Regions from separate parts of the Levilactobacillus sp. genome, predicted to be linked through region 2. Evidence: predicted binding sites of a transcription regulator. Region 2 holds the regulator's gene; the other holds the start of a gene.

Region 1 (7,433 bases), on a different contig from region 2:
GGACGACGCTGGCCCACGCCAAGACCTATACACAACACGGTAACGCATTGGCCAACTACAATGTCAACAAGTATAAAACCGTGAAAAACAAGAATATGTTCGTCAAGCGCTACACCTTCCAGCAGAGTTACTCGAACATCTTCCAGACCAGTCCTACCAGCATTTCCAGCACCAAGGGCAAGAAGGTCACGTTCAAATCCAACGTTTTCCTGCCAGTGACGTACAACCGCTCCGCTGACTGGGGCAACCCCCAAAGCGAAGTGCTGACCAAGGATGGCAAGACCTTGTACGAACTGATCACCACCAGTTCGCAAAGCACGGAAGGCTGGATCGTCCGTTACAACTTGGGCGCACTCCGGAGTAAATTTGGCATCAGCACGTCTCACATGGACGCCCTGCGTCGCGCCACTTACGACCACTCCGTCAACCAAATGACCAGCACCGACAAGGCCATCATGAAGTACATCAAGATTGGGCCGAAATTTAACACCGGTCACGGTCAATCACTGGCCATGAACCCTAAGAACGGCCAACTCTGGTTCATCGGCGCACCCGTTAAGATTCACTCCAATGTCCAACAGGTCTCAACCAAGACGTTGAAGCCAACCAAGAAGATCAAGTTCATGTTGAAGAACACCGTTACCATGGGGTCCAACCTGACGTTTGACAAAAAGGGCAATGCCTACTTCTTTACCTACTCCAACGGCGGCTGGGCACCTAAGGGCGCAGTCAAGATCTACAAGGGTAAGATCAACAAGAAGTCAGTGAAGTTCCACTTGGTTATGCAAGGTCTGCGTTACCGTCCAGGTACCAAGCCACAGTCCATCGCGTACAACGTTAAACGTAACCGGTTGTACTTCGTCTCCGACAGTAGCATTTCATCCGTGCCCGTTTCCAAGCTGGGCCATTTGAAGGCTAAGCAGGTCGAAGCCACCAACTTGAGCGGCAAGCGTGAGTTTGAAGGTATCCAGTTCACCAAGAACGGTGCGGGTTACCTGATGACCAACAAGGGTGCCGAGTTGATGAAGACCACAACTAATAAATTTTAGCTTATAATCAAATTGGGTAGTCGCCGCGAGTGGTCCACGGTGACTACCTTTTTTGCGTTCTTCCGTTTTATGTTGGTTACTTGGTGAAAGCCTGCCGCTGCTTGCGCCTACCTTATCCGTTGGTTACACGGTGTGTGCTGGCCGCCTTACCGTTCGCTAGAGATGAGTCGGAACGCTGAGGGCGTCGGCCCGAGCCACAGAGCGGTCTCGGACCTCAACTTGGAGCCGATGGCCCGCGTCTCCAAGTTGCCAGTTCCCTAAGTGCCCTGGCCCGTGGCACTAAGGGAACTCCCACAGCTGAACTCATCTCTAGCGAACTCTCGGCTTTGGTAGTGGTTGTCCATGACGGTTGAGCCAACAGTTGCCCTTAATGTAGCTGAAAATTTCAGGTAGCCGCCGGGGACCACGCTGCTGACACTGATTGCGTGGATGACAGTCACAAACGTTGTGGCCGTCATCCACTACTGCCGCCAGTCATCACGACCCAACGTTGAGCAACCTGAATCCCTGACGGTCGCAGGCACTATCGCCACACACCCCCACTACGACACAGCCACGTTGACGGTACCGATAAATCAACCGCTGCTGACAACCATCATTGTAGCCGAGAGTGGCGCGAAATCTAGGTTCAGCCGGGGAATTTGCCAGTGGGCTTTGCTGGTAAATTGGTGACTTTGAGACGTGGTTTTCGGCTCAAAGCAAGGGCTGAGACCGGGCTTGGGCTCAGGCCGTCCTCCCCCAGCGTTCCAACCTAGATTTCGCGCCACGGTAGGCGGCCAGCACCAACTGCGCCAACTTTAGATAGCTGAAACGTGCGCCAACAGGCAACTGGTTCCGCTTAACAAAGCAGTTAATTTCACAATCGGTACCGAACGAGTAAACAAACGGTCGCCGCAATGTTATACTGGCACCGAGGTGGGCTTCAACCCATCTGTGAAACACACCATAACTCAATCTCCAACAAAGGGAACACTGATGTCGCGGTCGGCATCGATGGTCCCTTTGCTAAACCAAAAACGTGCACCGACCCTCTCTGTGGTCAGTGCACGTTTTTCGGTGAAACAACGCATCGAATTGCGGCTAGCGCTACCGATTGGCATTTACCGGTAGGCAGCTGGCAAATGATTTGATCGTCAAATACCCCGGCAATCACCCCATCCAAAAGCTGAATGGTCTGATTGTCATCCACCACGTTTAATTGCAGGTGGACCGGCTGTTGACTGCGCCAGGCTGCGGCGAGGCGCTCACTGACGACCGCCGCAGTTTGTTCAGGCAAGGGCCGTTCCACCTGCTCGGCCGCATGCATTTTGGCCAAGGCGCTGGTGTGATCGGACAAGTAGAACCCGCCCCACTTCAACATGCCGCGGTCGTGATAATCGCGGTGAAAGAAGTTCTGGGCGAGGTCGTCGTTGTCAGTTTGGTGCAAGATCATGACGCGTCACTTCCTAACGAATCCAGCGCTGACTCAGTGGCCAGCGCACGCGACCGAAGTCGACAAAATGCAGCGTAAGCGCCGTTCCCTGTCGGACCTGGTTGAGGACTCGCTCCAAGACGGCCAGGTCGGTGGTGCGCAGTGAATGCAGCGGAATCGACCGTTCGCGATGATTTTTTCGTTGAATGTCCAAGAAGAAATTGAAGACGTGGCCGTACTGATTATTGACCACATCCAGGCGGTATTGACAGTGCCACTGGGCCGTAAACAGGGGCTGCAAGCGACGTAAAATCAACTCAGCTTCCTTGGTCTCATCAATCAAAGCTATTCCCCCCATTGTGGCCCCCGACCAGCGCGGCCCGGCGTAACATGGTGCCGCCCTTCAAGAGGCTGCTGGCCGGAATGACGGCGGTCTTGCCAAAGCGGTCCCGCAGTTCGTCGATGACCCGGTCAAATTTATCGTCCTTGATCTGGCGTTGGGGGTCTTGAAACAAGTCCAGTTGCAGCCGGCCGCTGGGGCTCAGACGTGACAGACCGACCCCTAGGTTGCGGACCGGTTGGCCGTCCCAATTCTCCCGAAACAACGTCACCAATTCCCGGATAATCGTTTGGGCGTTGTCGGTCGGGTCGATGCGCCGGCTGTGGTGTAAGCCGCTGCGGCCATCGTCGGCTTGGCCATCCCAAGCAAAGCCGACGTACAGGCTGATACAACTGGTCTGTTGCTGGTGGTGGCGCATGCGGGCCGTGGTCTGCAGGCCGATTTCACGCAAGACCAGCTCGATTTCACTTTGCACGCGGTAATCGCGCGGCAAGACCTGCGAATTGCTCCAGCTCTTCTCCTTGGGCGGGCGCACCTGGGTGAAATGACTGCGGTCGATGCCCCAGGCCAGCGCAAAGAGTTGCGCACCCATCAGCCCCATCGTTTGCTGCAACTCATACGGGTTCACGTGGGCCAGCTCACCCATGCTGTGGATCCCCAGTCGCTGCAGGTGCGCGGCGGTGCGGTGACCGATGCTCCACACCTTGGTCAGCTGCGTGATGGGCCAGATATATTGCGGAACCGTCTCGTAGGTCAGACGGCCGATCAACTCGCGGTCGTGTTTGGCCTGCAGATCCAAGGCCAGCTTGGCTTGAACGGGGTTCTCCCCAATGCCGACCGTCGTGTACAGGCCCAGCTCATGACGAATCCGCAACTGAATCTTGCGGGCGACCTCCTCTGGCGTGCGGCCAAACAACCGCCACGACTTGGTCATGTCCAAGATGGACTCATCGATGGAATACGGAAATAAATCGGCATCGGTCACGTACTCGCGAAAAATCTTATTGATGGCCAGATTTTTTTGAATGTAAAGGTTCATCCGCGGCGGCACCACCAAAATGCGCGGGTCACGGGGGACCTCGTATTGCCGGGAGACATTGCTGATGCCAAAGAGCTTTTTGGCCATCGGCGACGCGGCCAAGACCAGCCCCGAACCGGTATTGTCCGCTTCCGACATCACGACGATCACGGATTTCAGCGGGTTCAACCCCCGCTCCACGCTCTCGACGCTGGCGTAAAACGACTTGTTGTCGATCATAAAGAACATCCCGTGTGGTTCGTGGCTGTAGTCCATGGCACGTTTCCTCCCTTCGTTGTTCTCATTATACGAACACTTGTTCTAATTTGCAAGGGGAACAGCGAAATTAATCGCTAACTTTTTGGGCAACCCACTGGCCTCGTTTTCCAGAATCATTCAGGAAAAGATTCACTTGCTTATCCCCTGATTAGCGGCCGTGAACATAGACCGATTTTGTCCACCAACCCGCCACCCTTTAAACTAACTAAACCACCAATTTAACAGTCCGGTTATGCCATTAAATTAACTAACAGATTGTGGGATTACCTTATTTTAGTGGCTTTTATTTGGTAGTCGTGTTAGAATGTACTTGTGAAGTTAGCCCTAGTCAACTAGCTTCCTCAACTTTTAAGCAGGTTTCGATTTGCCGCACTTAAACACGGTGAAATCGGACCTGTTTTTTGGTTTTACCGGACCAAACCAGGCTGTTACAGCTTTTTGGGTGTGTCCAAATGTATGCGCTTACCAATCGAATCTTTTCAACCCGTGTGTATTTAAAAAAAGACCTAGTTCCGAATGATTCTCGGAGCTAGGTCTTTTGTGATAGAAGCTATTCAGGAGCGGCCGGTATTCATCGACCACCCTCGACTAAAGTCACAGGTTTGTGGGAACAGTCTGCTAAACTACCACGACCATTACTTTTGAAAAGCGCGCCGCATGGCCTGCGTGTCGGCCAAGGGGTCATCACTGCGCGTCAACAGGGTGATGACTGCGACCCCCGCGGCTCCTGTCGCCGCGATGGCTGGCAGAGAGTCGACCGTCACGCCGCCGATTGCCACGATGGGCACGTTGGCCTGCTTGACCAGCGCGGCCAGACCGTCGACACCCATGGCCGGATCGGCGTCATCCTTGGAAACAGTCGGGTAGATGGGACCGCTACCGATGTAGTCGATACCGTCAATCTGGTTGGCCGCCGCCACCTGAGCCGCCGTGTTGCACGACAAGCCCACGAACATCCGTCGATCATCGACCTTTTCGATGACCTGCTGAATCTTCTGGTCGCTTTGGCCCACGTGGATGCCGTCCGCATTTAGCAAGATGGCCAGATCCACGTCGTCATCCACGATAAACGGGATGTTGGCCTCGTGACACTGCACCCGCAAATCGCTGCCCAGCGCCAACCGCTGCTCCTCATTTAACGTACTGGCACCCTTGTCTCTGAACTGAAACGCCGTGATACCGGCATCCAGCATGGTCGCCAACACCTTACGCAAATCTTGACCGGGAACGTCTTGGCTCCCCGCCACAAAGTAGGCCCGTAACAGGCCTGGTTCAAACGTCACTGACATTATTCAGCGCCTCCTTGATTGTAAGCCCAATGGTTCAATGGTCCGTGACCGTGGCCGACCGCGATGGGATTGGCGATGGCCGCTGTCACGTAGTCCTTGCCCAGGCGAATGGCCGATTCGAAATCCTTGCCCTTCGCCAGTTCGGCGGTGATGCAAGACGACAGCGTGTCGCCCGTGCCGTGAGTCCGCACAGTATCATAGCGCGGTGCCGTCAGCCAAAATGACCGCCCGTCATCTAGTAACACGAAGTCACTGGCCTTATCCGGCGTGGCTTCGTGGCCGCCCTTGATGATGATGTTCTTGGCCCCCAGGTCTTGGAGTGCCACGGCAGCCCGTTCCATATCAGCCGCCGTCGTAATCTTTTGCCCGGTCAAACGTTCGGCTTCCGGCAAGTTAGGCGTCAACACATCCGCCAGCGGCACCAGCTCTTCACGCACCGTGGCCACGGCATCGTCGGCCAACAACGCCGCCCCGCCCTTGGCAATCATGACCGGATCGACCGTCAATGGACCGAACTGGTATTTTTTCAAATTTTCCACGACGCCATGCACGTGAGCTGCATCGGCCAACATCCCCGTCTTGCAGGCCCGAATCTTCAGGTCTGCCGCTAGTGAGGCAAATTGTTCGTCAATTAATTTTTGCGGCAAGGCCATAAAGTCCTGCACACCCAGTGTATTTTGCGCGGTCACCGCGACGATGACGGCGGTGGCGAAGACGTTGCGCTCTTGCATCGTCTTCAGGTCGGCCATCACGCCGGCCCCACCCCCGCTGTCGGTCCCAGCAATCGTTAAGGTTTGTGGAAATTCATTTGCCATTGTTACTCATCCCTTCTGGTTCTACTTCTTTGATGATTAAATTATTGATAGGTTGTGGAAACTGTCCGCCTACCGCGGCACGAAATCTAGGTTGGAACGCTGGGGGAGGACGCCCCGAGCCAAAATGCGGTCTCGGTGCTTGCTTTGAGCCAGAAATTCGCTGTCTCAAAGTCACCAATTTGCCAGCAAAGCCCACTGGCAAATTCCCCGGCTGAACCTAGATTTCGCGCCACTCACGGCTCCGATTGTTGCTTATCAATCACCCTTACTTGAATAATCAACATGCCGTCAACGAGAACGACAACCATCTCCCCCAAAGCTGGGCGTTACGCTATCCAACAACAAGGTCACTACCCTGCCGGAGATCGCCGGGGTGGAGCCGGCTGTGTCGACGGTGTTGGCTGGCGTCGTTTGCCAGCCTACAGCGTGGGACGACTTTGGAGACTGGTGGGTTGCGCCAGGCTTCAAAGCGAGGCGGCAGACCGCCCTTCGGCTGGAGCCGTTCCCCATAGCAAGCGGAACCCCGGCAGGCGTAGGCACTGGTTTCCGCCATTTTCTGGATAAGGCGGCCAGCCCCGAAACATTTATTATTCGAAAGCCGCAATGCCTTCGATTTCCGCGACGGTGGTGGTTTGGAGCTTGTCGAGGAGCTTCACGATAAAGGTCCCCGCTCCCAGATTAGGCGTGGCTTCCGCGACCAGTTGGCCGATGGCCGCAAAGACCAGGCAGGCCGTTTGGGCCGCTTCAAAGTAGTCGTCCGTGACCGCGCAGAAGGCCGCCACGATGCTGGAGAGCATGTCGCCCGAGCCAACGTGGATCTGGAACAATTTCGTCCCGTTCAAGACCTTGACCGCCCGCTCACCATCCGTGATGACGTCCGTGGGGCCAGAGAGGATGACTACGCACTTTAATTTCTGCGCGCAGGCCTTGGCAATCGCCGTCCGGTCACCGGTGCCTTCGCCGGCGTCAATGCCCTTGGCCTGCCAGTCGACTCCCGCCAGTGCCGCAATTTCACCGGCATTGCCCCGAATCACGTCGGGATGAAAATCGTTTAACAGGCCGGTCGCCATTTGCATCCGGTATTTTACGGCGCCGACAGCCACTGGGTCGATCACCAGCGGCCGGTGTTGCCGGTTGGCGGACTGCCCCACGGCGCGAATCTGGGTGACCTGCGTGGCGGTGACGGCCCCCAGGTTCAGGCACACCGCCCCCGCCAGGCCAACCATTTCGTC
Region 2 (7,433 bases):
TGTCGTCGTTGCCCTAGTCGACTTCGTGGACGACCAGGTGGATTCGGGGACGGCCTTTGAAATTGGGTACGCCTTTCACAGTAAGAAGCCAATCGTGGTCTTGCACGAGAAGGATACGATCTTAAACCTGATGTTGGCAGAGGGGCTCCACGCCTACTTACGCGAAGCCGAAGCCTTGGCCGCTTACGACTTTTCAACCTTGCCAGAAAGCCATTATCACGGCGAAGTCATCTAGCAATCGGTGGATTGGTTAAATCAGTGCCTGCGTCAGCCAGGGTTCCGCCTGCTCTGGGGAACACCTCCAGCCTGAGGAACGGTCTTCCGGTTCGCTTGAAAGCCTGGCAAAACCGGCCAGTCTTTCAAGTCGTCCCACGCTGTAACCTGGCAAACAACGCCAGGTAACACCGTCGACACAGCTGGCTCCACCCTGGCCCTGGCTGTCTCCGGCGAGATAATGCCTATCAGTCCCGCGGTGTTGACAAGAAAATAATTGAGCAGCTAACTGCTAACAAGGGGTTAGTCGGTTATTAGTGGTCAGCACCTTTGGCGAACGGTAGGTGGCCAGTTTTGGTTATTGCAGTCGTCAACAACTAGTCTTAACGCGAAATCGCATGACGGCAATCTTTCTAGCCGATTGCTGCCAGTCAATCTTCAGTCACTAAAAAAGCCAGTCCTCAAATCGAGAGCTGGCTTTAACTTAAGTATGCAGAGTCTAGTGGACATCGTCGCGGAATAAGCCGACGACTTTACCCAAGATGCTGACGTGATTCAAGATGATTGGCGCCATGGTGTCATTTTCTGGTTGGAGCCGGTAGTGATCGGCTTCTTTGAAGAACCGTTTGCAGGTCGCTTCGTTTTCTTCGGTCATGGCAATGACGACATCGCCGTTATCGGCGGATTGTTGCCGGCGGACGATGACTTGGTCACCATTTAAGATGCCGATATTGATCATACTTTCGCCGCGAATCGTGAGCATGAAGAGTTGATCGTCATCGTTTTCGAATTCAGGTGGCACAGGGAAGTAATCTGTGGCTTCCTGAACGGCGAGAATCGGTTCGCCGGCCGTGACGGTCCCCAAGACGGGAATCTTGGTCTGTTCTTCGTGGACGCCCAGTTCTTCCAGTCCTGCCGGCGTGACTTCCAGCGCCCGGGGTTTCGTGGGGTCCTTGACCAGCAGGCCTTTCTTTTCCAGGCGGGCGATGTGACCGTGGACCGTTGAAGTTGAGGAAAGCGCCACGGCTTCCCCGATTTCACGGACAGTCGGGGGATACCCTTTTTCGTTGACCCGTTCCCAAATGAAGCGGAGAACGGCGATTTGTTTGTTCTCAGAAGCCTTACTCATTTTTTCTGCCACCTCGTTCGTCATTCGTAGTTTTGTTTAGTGCAATTGTAGCATAGGTACCGAACGTTTTCAAACAGATGTTCGGTTAAATTGGTTGAAATTTGAAAATAACCCTGATATGATAGGTGTCGACTTGAATTTTTAAGGAAACTTCGATAACTAAACCCAAAATTTTTTCTCAAGGAGGACTGTTCATGGCAGAACCAACAATGGACACGTTATTAACGCGCATCAATGAACTTGCACACAAAAATAAGGCGGAAGGCTTAACGCCCGAGGAAAAGACGGAACGTGCCGGCTTGCGGCAACAATACCTAAAGCTCTTCCGGGCGAGCTTCAAGAGCCAAGTCGAGATGTTGCAGGTCTACGACAAAAATGGTAAGGAAGTCACCCCGGAAAAGGTCCGGCAGATTCAACGCGACAAAGGCTTACGGGACGATTAAGGCGTACTGGCGGGTCCTTTTTGGGATTCGCTCTTTTAATTTGCGTTAAGTTTGTGTAGAATTGTTAAATGAATGACTTCATCAAAGGAGGGGAAACGACTTGGCAACTTGGATCTGGATCTTAATCGTGATCGTCGTGGGGTTGGCCTGTGCAGCAGGTGGCTTTTTCGGCGCACGGAAGTACATGGAAAACTATCTGAAAGACAATCCACCAATCAACGAAGACCAATTACGGGCAATGATGTTGCAAATGGGCCAAAAGCCTTCACAGCGGAAACTTCATCAAATGATGAACGCCATGCAACAAAATGCACACAAAAAATAAGTTGGTTTATTTGAGGCTCGCTTCCAGGTTTCTTCCTGGGGCGAGTCTTTTTCGTTGTAATTTCACGATTTTCCGGTAAAATGAGTAAGTCTGTGCTATATTTTAATCATATTCTAATTTTAAGGAGGGATGTTCGTGAGTATTTTTCGCAAACTATCTTGGTATTTCCGATTGGAATGGCGGCGATACCTGGTCGGGGTCATTGGCCTCTTGCTGACGGCATTGATTGCCATTATTCCCCCGCGGATCATCGGAAACATGGTCGATGGCATTCACGGGCAGACCATGACGGGACGCGTGCTGGCCATGGATCTCTTATTCGTGACGCTAGCGGCCTTGGCCCAATACACCACGCGCTACATTTGGCGTAACGCCATCTGGGGTGGAGCGGCGCGGCTGGAACAACTGTTACGAAACCGGTTGTTTAACCACTTCATGCAAATGGACCGGGTCTTCTACCAGAAGTATCGGACCGGGGACTTGATGGCCCACGCGACCAACGACTTGGAAGCCGTCCAACGGGTCGCCGGCGGGGGGATTCTCCAATTCGCCGACGCCATTATTACTGGGGGCACCACGCTGATCGCCATGATGGCGTTGATCGACTGGCGGCTGACGTTGCTGGCCATCGTGCCGTTTCCGTTTTTGGCGGTCATCTCGTGGTATCTCGGGCAAAAGATTCACCGGGCGTTCGGCGAGTCACAGGCGGCCTTTTCACGGCTGAACAACAAGGCCCAAGAAAGTATCAGTGGCATCAAGGTCATCAAGACACTGGGCCAAGATGACGCCGATGTCGCCGACTTTGACAGCCAGGTCGATCGGACGATTGAGATCAACCGGCACGTCAACCGACTGGATTCAATGTTTGACCCGGCCATTACCCTGATTATTTCGATCTCGTACGTGGCGACCATCGTCTTAGGGGGGCTGTTTGTCACCCACAACGTCATCACGATTGGGAACCTGGTGTCCTTCATCAGTTACCTGGCTATGATGGTGTGGCCGATGTTTGCCGTGGGGATGTTGTTCAACACCATGGAACGGGGCAATGCCAGTTACGACCGGGTCATGGAATTGTTGGCACAAAAGACCCACATCATTGATCAGACCAATGGAATTCAAACGCGGCCGAGCGGGACGCTGAGTTATCACGTCCAGCAATTCGACTATCCGGATAACGCCGGGGCCAGCCTGAAACGCATCGACTTCGAGCTACCAGCGGGCCACACCTTGGGTATCGTCGGGCGGGTCGGCGCGGGAAAGTCGACGATTATGAAATTGATCCTGCGGGAGTTTGACAATTACACCGGCGAAATCGACTTTGGCGGTCATCCCATCAAAGATTACGCGCTGGACAGCTACCTGCCGGCGATTGGCTACGTGCCACAGGAAAGTTTCCTGTTTTCCACAAATATCTTTGAAAACATCCGTTTTGCTCGGCCCGAAGCGACCCAAGCGCAAGTGGAAGCCGCGGCGGCCAAGAGTGATCTGGCAGGTCAGATTGCCAAATTGCCGGCTGGCTACGATACCGAGGTCGGTGAAGAAGGGATCTCTTTGTCCGGGGGTCAACGTCAACGGTTGGCGATTGCCCGGGCGCTGTTGATCAATCCGGAGTTGCTGATCTTGGATGACGCGCTGTCGGCGGTGGATGCCGAGACCGAAGCGGAGATCTTAGAGAACCTGAAGGCCGAACGGGCCAACAAGACCACCATCATTTCCGCGCACCGGTTGAGTTCCGTCATGAATGCCGACGAGATCTTGGTCTTGGATCAAGGGGCCGTCGTCGAACGCGGGACGCACGAGCAGTTGATGGCCGCCCACGGGTGGTACCAACGCATGTTTGAGCAACAACAATTAGAAACGCAAGTGAAGGGAGGTATCAGTGATGGCAGATAAGACGCACGAATCCGCCTGGGCCCATAGCATGTCCGGTCGCGAGCAATTGACCGTGATCAAGCGGCTGTTCAAGTTTGCGGCGCCGTACAAGTGGTTTTTCATCGGCTCCGTGATCCTGTCGGCCTTGATCAGCGCGGTCAACGTCTTCTTACCGTGGCTGCTGCAGACCTATATGGACAAGTATTTACGGACCAATAACGCCACCATTGTGATCATGTGGCTGTTTGCCGGGCTGTATCTCTTCGGCATGATTGTGAAGGCCATCTTCCAGTTTTGGCAAAACTACACCAGTACCATGGGCGCCGAATACATGCTGGAAAATGTCCGTCGCAAATTATTTCACGATTTACATGGCAAGGGGATGCGCTACTTCGACCAAACACCGGGGGGCTCCATCCTGTCGCGGTTGATGAACGATACCATGACCTTCTCCAACTTCTGGGCGCTGTTCAACACCCTGGTGCTGGCGTTATTTGCGGTCATTTCTTCATTCATCGCGATGTACGCAACTGACGTGACCGTGGCCCTGTGGACGCTGGTCTTGGTGCCATTTCTGGCCTTAACGATCTGGTACTACCAACGGTTCAGTTCCAAGGTCTACCGGCGCATGCGTGAACGGCTCAGTGAGCTGAACACCAAATTAGCCGAGGCCATTACCGGGATCGGTGTCATTCAAGAATTTCGGCAAGAAAAGCGGACGGCCAAGAACTTCGAGAAGACCAACGAGGCCTACTACGGCACCCGCCGCGATATGATTCGGACCAACTCGCTTTTGTTGAGCCCCATCATTAACTTGTTCTACGCGTTAGGGACCGTCATCATTTTAGGAATTTTCGGGATCCGGGGCGTTCACGAGGTCGTGGCCGCGGGGGTTATTTACGCGTTCATTACCTACCTGAACAACTTTTACAGCCCGATGAGTAACATGATGGATAACCTGAGTGACTTCCAAAACGGGATGGTCGCGGGCTCGCGGGTCTTGCGGATCATTGACGATCAGACTTTAGCGCCCCAACAACATCCGGTAGCGGATGCCAAGATTACGGCCGGCAAGATTGAATTTCGTCACGTAACCTTTGCCTATGACCAGGAGCACCCGGTCTTGCGTGACGTGTCCTTCGTCGCTGAACCGGGGCAAACAGTCGCCTTGGTGGGCCAAACGGGGTCCGGGAAGACGTCGACCATCAACGTGTTGATGCGCTTTTACGAATTTCAATCCGGTCAGGTGCTGATCGACGGGCGCGACATCCGTGAATACCCAGCAGCCGAATTACGGTCGAAGATGGGATTGGTCTTACAGGAACCGCAGCTGTTTTACGGCGATATCCAGACCAATATTCGGATGTTCAACCCCGATATTTCAGACGACCAGGTCAAGCAAGCCGCGCACTTCGTTCAAGCCGATGAATTCATCGACCAGCTGCCGCAAGGGTACGCTACGCCGGTGCTCGAACGGGGGACGGAATACTCGGCCGGTCAACGCCAGCTGATCACGTTCGCCCGCACGGTGGTCACGGATCCCAAGATTTTGATCTTGGATGAGGCCACGGCCAACGTCGATACCGAAACGGAGACCATGATCCAAAACGGCTTGGACCGCATCCAGGAGAACCGGACGACCATCGCGATTGCCCACCGGTTGTCGACGATTCAAAACGCCGATTTGATTCTGGTGTTGAACCAGGGGAAGATCGTCGAGCGTGGGACCAATGATGAGCTGATGGCCCAACACGGCTACTACTACGACATGATTCAGCTCCAAAACGCTGCTCATGTTGAAGAGTGATACTGTCCGTGCTGGCCGCCTACCGTTCGCCAAATATGGGGTGGAACGCTGGGGCGGACGATTGGTCTTGACGCCCCACTTTCAACCTTCAGTCTAGCGTAAAAACTAAAAAGGATTGTTCCCACCAACATTGGCTGGTGGGAACAATCCTTTTGTTTAGTCCTTCTTTTCGCCGGTGACATCGACGTAATGGAAATTGGGGTCGATCTCTTGGTCGAGTTTGTCGAAGGCGTCTTGCATTTGTTTTTCAATCACTGCTTGCCCTTCCTCGTTGAGCTTTAGCTTGCGATCGATGACGATCGGCGCGCCAAAGGCAATCGTTACGGGTTTACGCGAGAACAATTGCTTGAAGGTGAGCGGACCTTGATAAATGGCTGGTACCAAAGGGACACCGGCCATTTTGGCGATGACCGCCGCGCCACCCTTGAGTTCACTGGAATGCCGTGAACCGGATGGGAACATGATCAAGGACAGGTCACCTTGCCGCAAGATGCGCACGGGCGTCTTGATGGCGGAAGGCCCCGGGTGCTCACGATTTACCGGGAAACCATTGACATGTTTCAACAACCATCGGAAAATAGGGTTTTGGAACAATTCTTCTTTTGCCATAAAGCTGAACTTACGGGGGTAGGCCGCCATCGCAAAGTAGACGGGGTCAAACCAAGTGCGGTGCGGGCCCACTAAGACGTAGGGACCGTCCGGTAAGTCAGCCTGGTGAACGTAGCGGGCGCGACCGTTGATGAGAAATAGAATCGTGCAAACCACGCCACGTAGAAATTTATAAAACATGTGGTGCGCTCCTCTCGAATGAGACCATTTCATCTAGTATGCAAAAAAAACGGCACCGTTGCAAGTTATCCGTAAAAATTTTGAAAGTGGGTGGTCAAAGTGACCCTGAAACCCGATGAACGTATTGACCAGTTATATAGCCAGGATATTCAAATTATTCAAAGTCCCGAGGTCTTCGCCTTTTCGCTAGACGCGGTGCTGCTCGCCGATTTTGCCAAGCTACCGCTGCGGGCCAGTAGCCAGACCGTCGACCTGTGTGCGGGCAATGGGGCGGTGGGCCTGTTTATGAGTCACAAGACGCACGGTCACATCGCCGAGGTGGAAATCCAGCCACGGTTGGCCGACATGGCGCGGCGCAGCATTGCTCTAAATCAGCTAGACGACCAAATGACCGTGTATGAGGGGGACTTGGCGCAGGTGAATCAGTGGATCCCCAAGGATTCGGCGGACGTGGTGACCTGTAACCCACCGTACTTTGCGGATTTACCGGACAGCCAAAAAAATCCGAACCGTTACTTGGCGATTGCCCGGCACGAGATCTTGACGAACCTGGCGACCATCGTGGCTACCACCAGTGGGCTACTCAAGATGAATGGCAAGGCCTACTTCGTTCATCGGCCAGACCGGTTATTTCAACTGCTCCAGCTGATGGCGGCCAATCGACTGGCGCCCAAACGGATTCGGTTGGTCCACCCCAAGCCGGGTAAGGAAGCCAACATGGTGTTGGTCGAAGCCATTAAGGATGGCAAGCCCGGTGGCGTCCGTTTTCCCGCACCCTTGACCGTGTATGATGCTCAGGGCCACTACACGCCGGAAGTGGAGGCGTTGCTCTATGGCCACCGCTAAGGCGTA

The links. Region 2 encodes LexA, which represses DNA repair genes until DNA is damaged. Its sites were predicted from a motif close to CNAACANNTGTTNG; they were not measured.
Region 1: a site for LexA is predicted at 4,128-4,141, ahead of LKH74_RS03655 (Y-family DNA polymerase). Genes of this name have one in related genera too.

What each region holds. Positions count from the first base shown of each region.
Region 1 is NZ_JALCJA010000002.1:189,513-196,945, reverse strand. Features, by position in the region: gene LKH74_RS03670 (hypothetical protein) at 1-1,049, shown strand, start outside; gene LKH74_RS03665 (hypothetical protein) at 2,089-2,481, opposite strand; gene LKH74_RS03660 (hypothetical protein) at 2,495-2,803, opposite strand; gene LKH74_RS03655 (Y-family DNA polymerase) at 2,796-4,094, opposite strand; gene thiE (thiamine phosphate synthase) at 4,733-5,386, opposite strand; gene thiD (bifunctional hydroxymethylpyrimidine kinase/phosphomethylpyrimidine kinase) at 5,386-6,201, opposite strand; gene thiM (hydroxyethylthiazole kinase) at 6,789-7,433, opposite strand, start outside.
Region 2 is NZ_JALCJA010000001.1:378,851-386,283, reverse strand. Features, by position in the region: gene LKH74_RS01850 (nucleoside 2-deoxyribosyltransferase) at 1-235, shown strand, start outside; gene lexA (transcriptional repressor LexA) at 713-1,342, opposite strand; gene LKH74_RS01840 (DUF896 domain-containing protein) at 1,537-1,785, shown strand; gene LKH74_RS01835 (YneF family protein) at 1,886-2,110, shown strand; gene LKH74_RS01830 (ABC transporter ATP-binding protein) at 2,246-4,006, shown strand; gene LKH74_RS01825 (ABC transporter ATP-binding protein) at 3,996-5,792, shown strand; gene LKH74_RS01820 (lysophospholipid acyltransferase family protein) at 5,949-6,581, opposite strand; gene LKH74_RS01815 (tRNA1(Val) (adenine(37)-N6)-methyltransferase) at 6,672-7,427, shown strand; gene LKH74_RS01810 (GIY-YIG nuclease family protein) at 7,414-7,433, shown strand, end outside.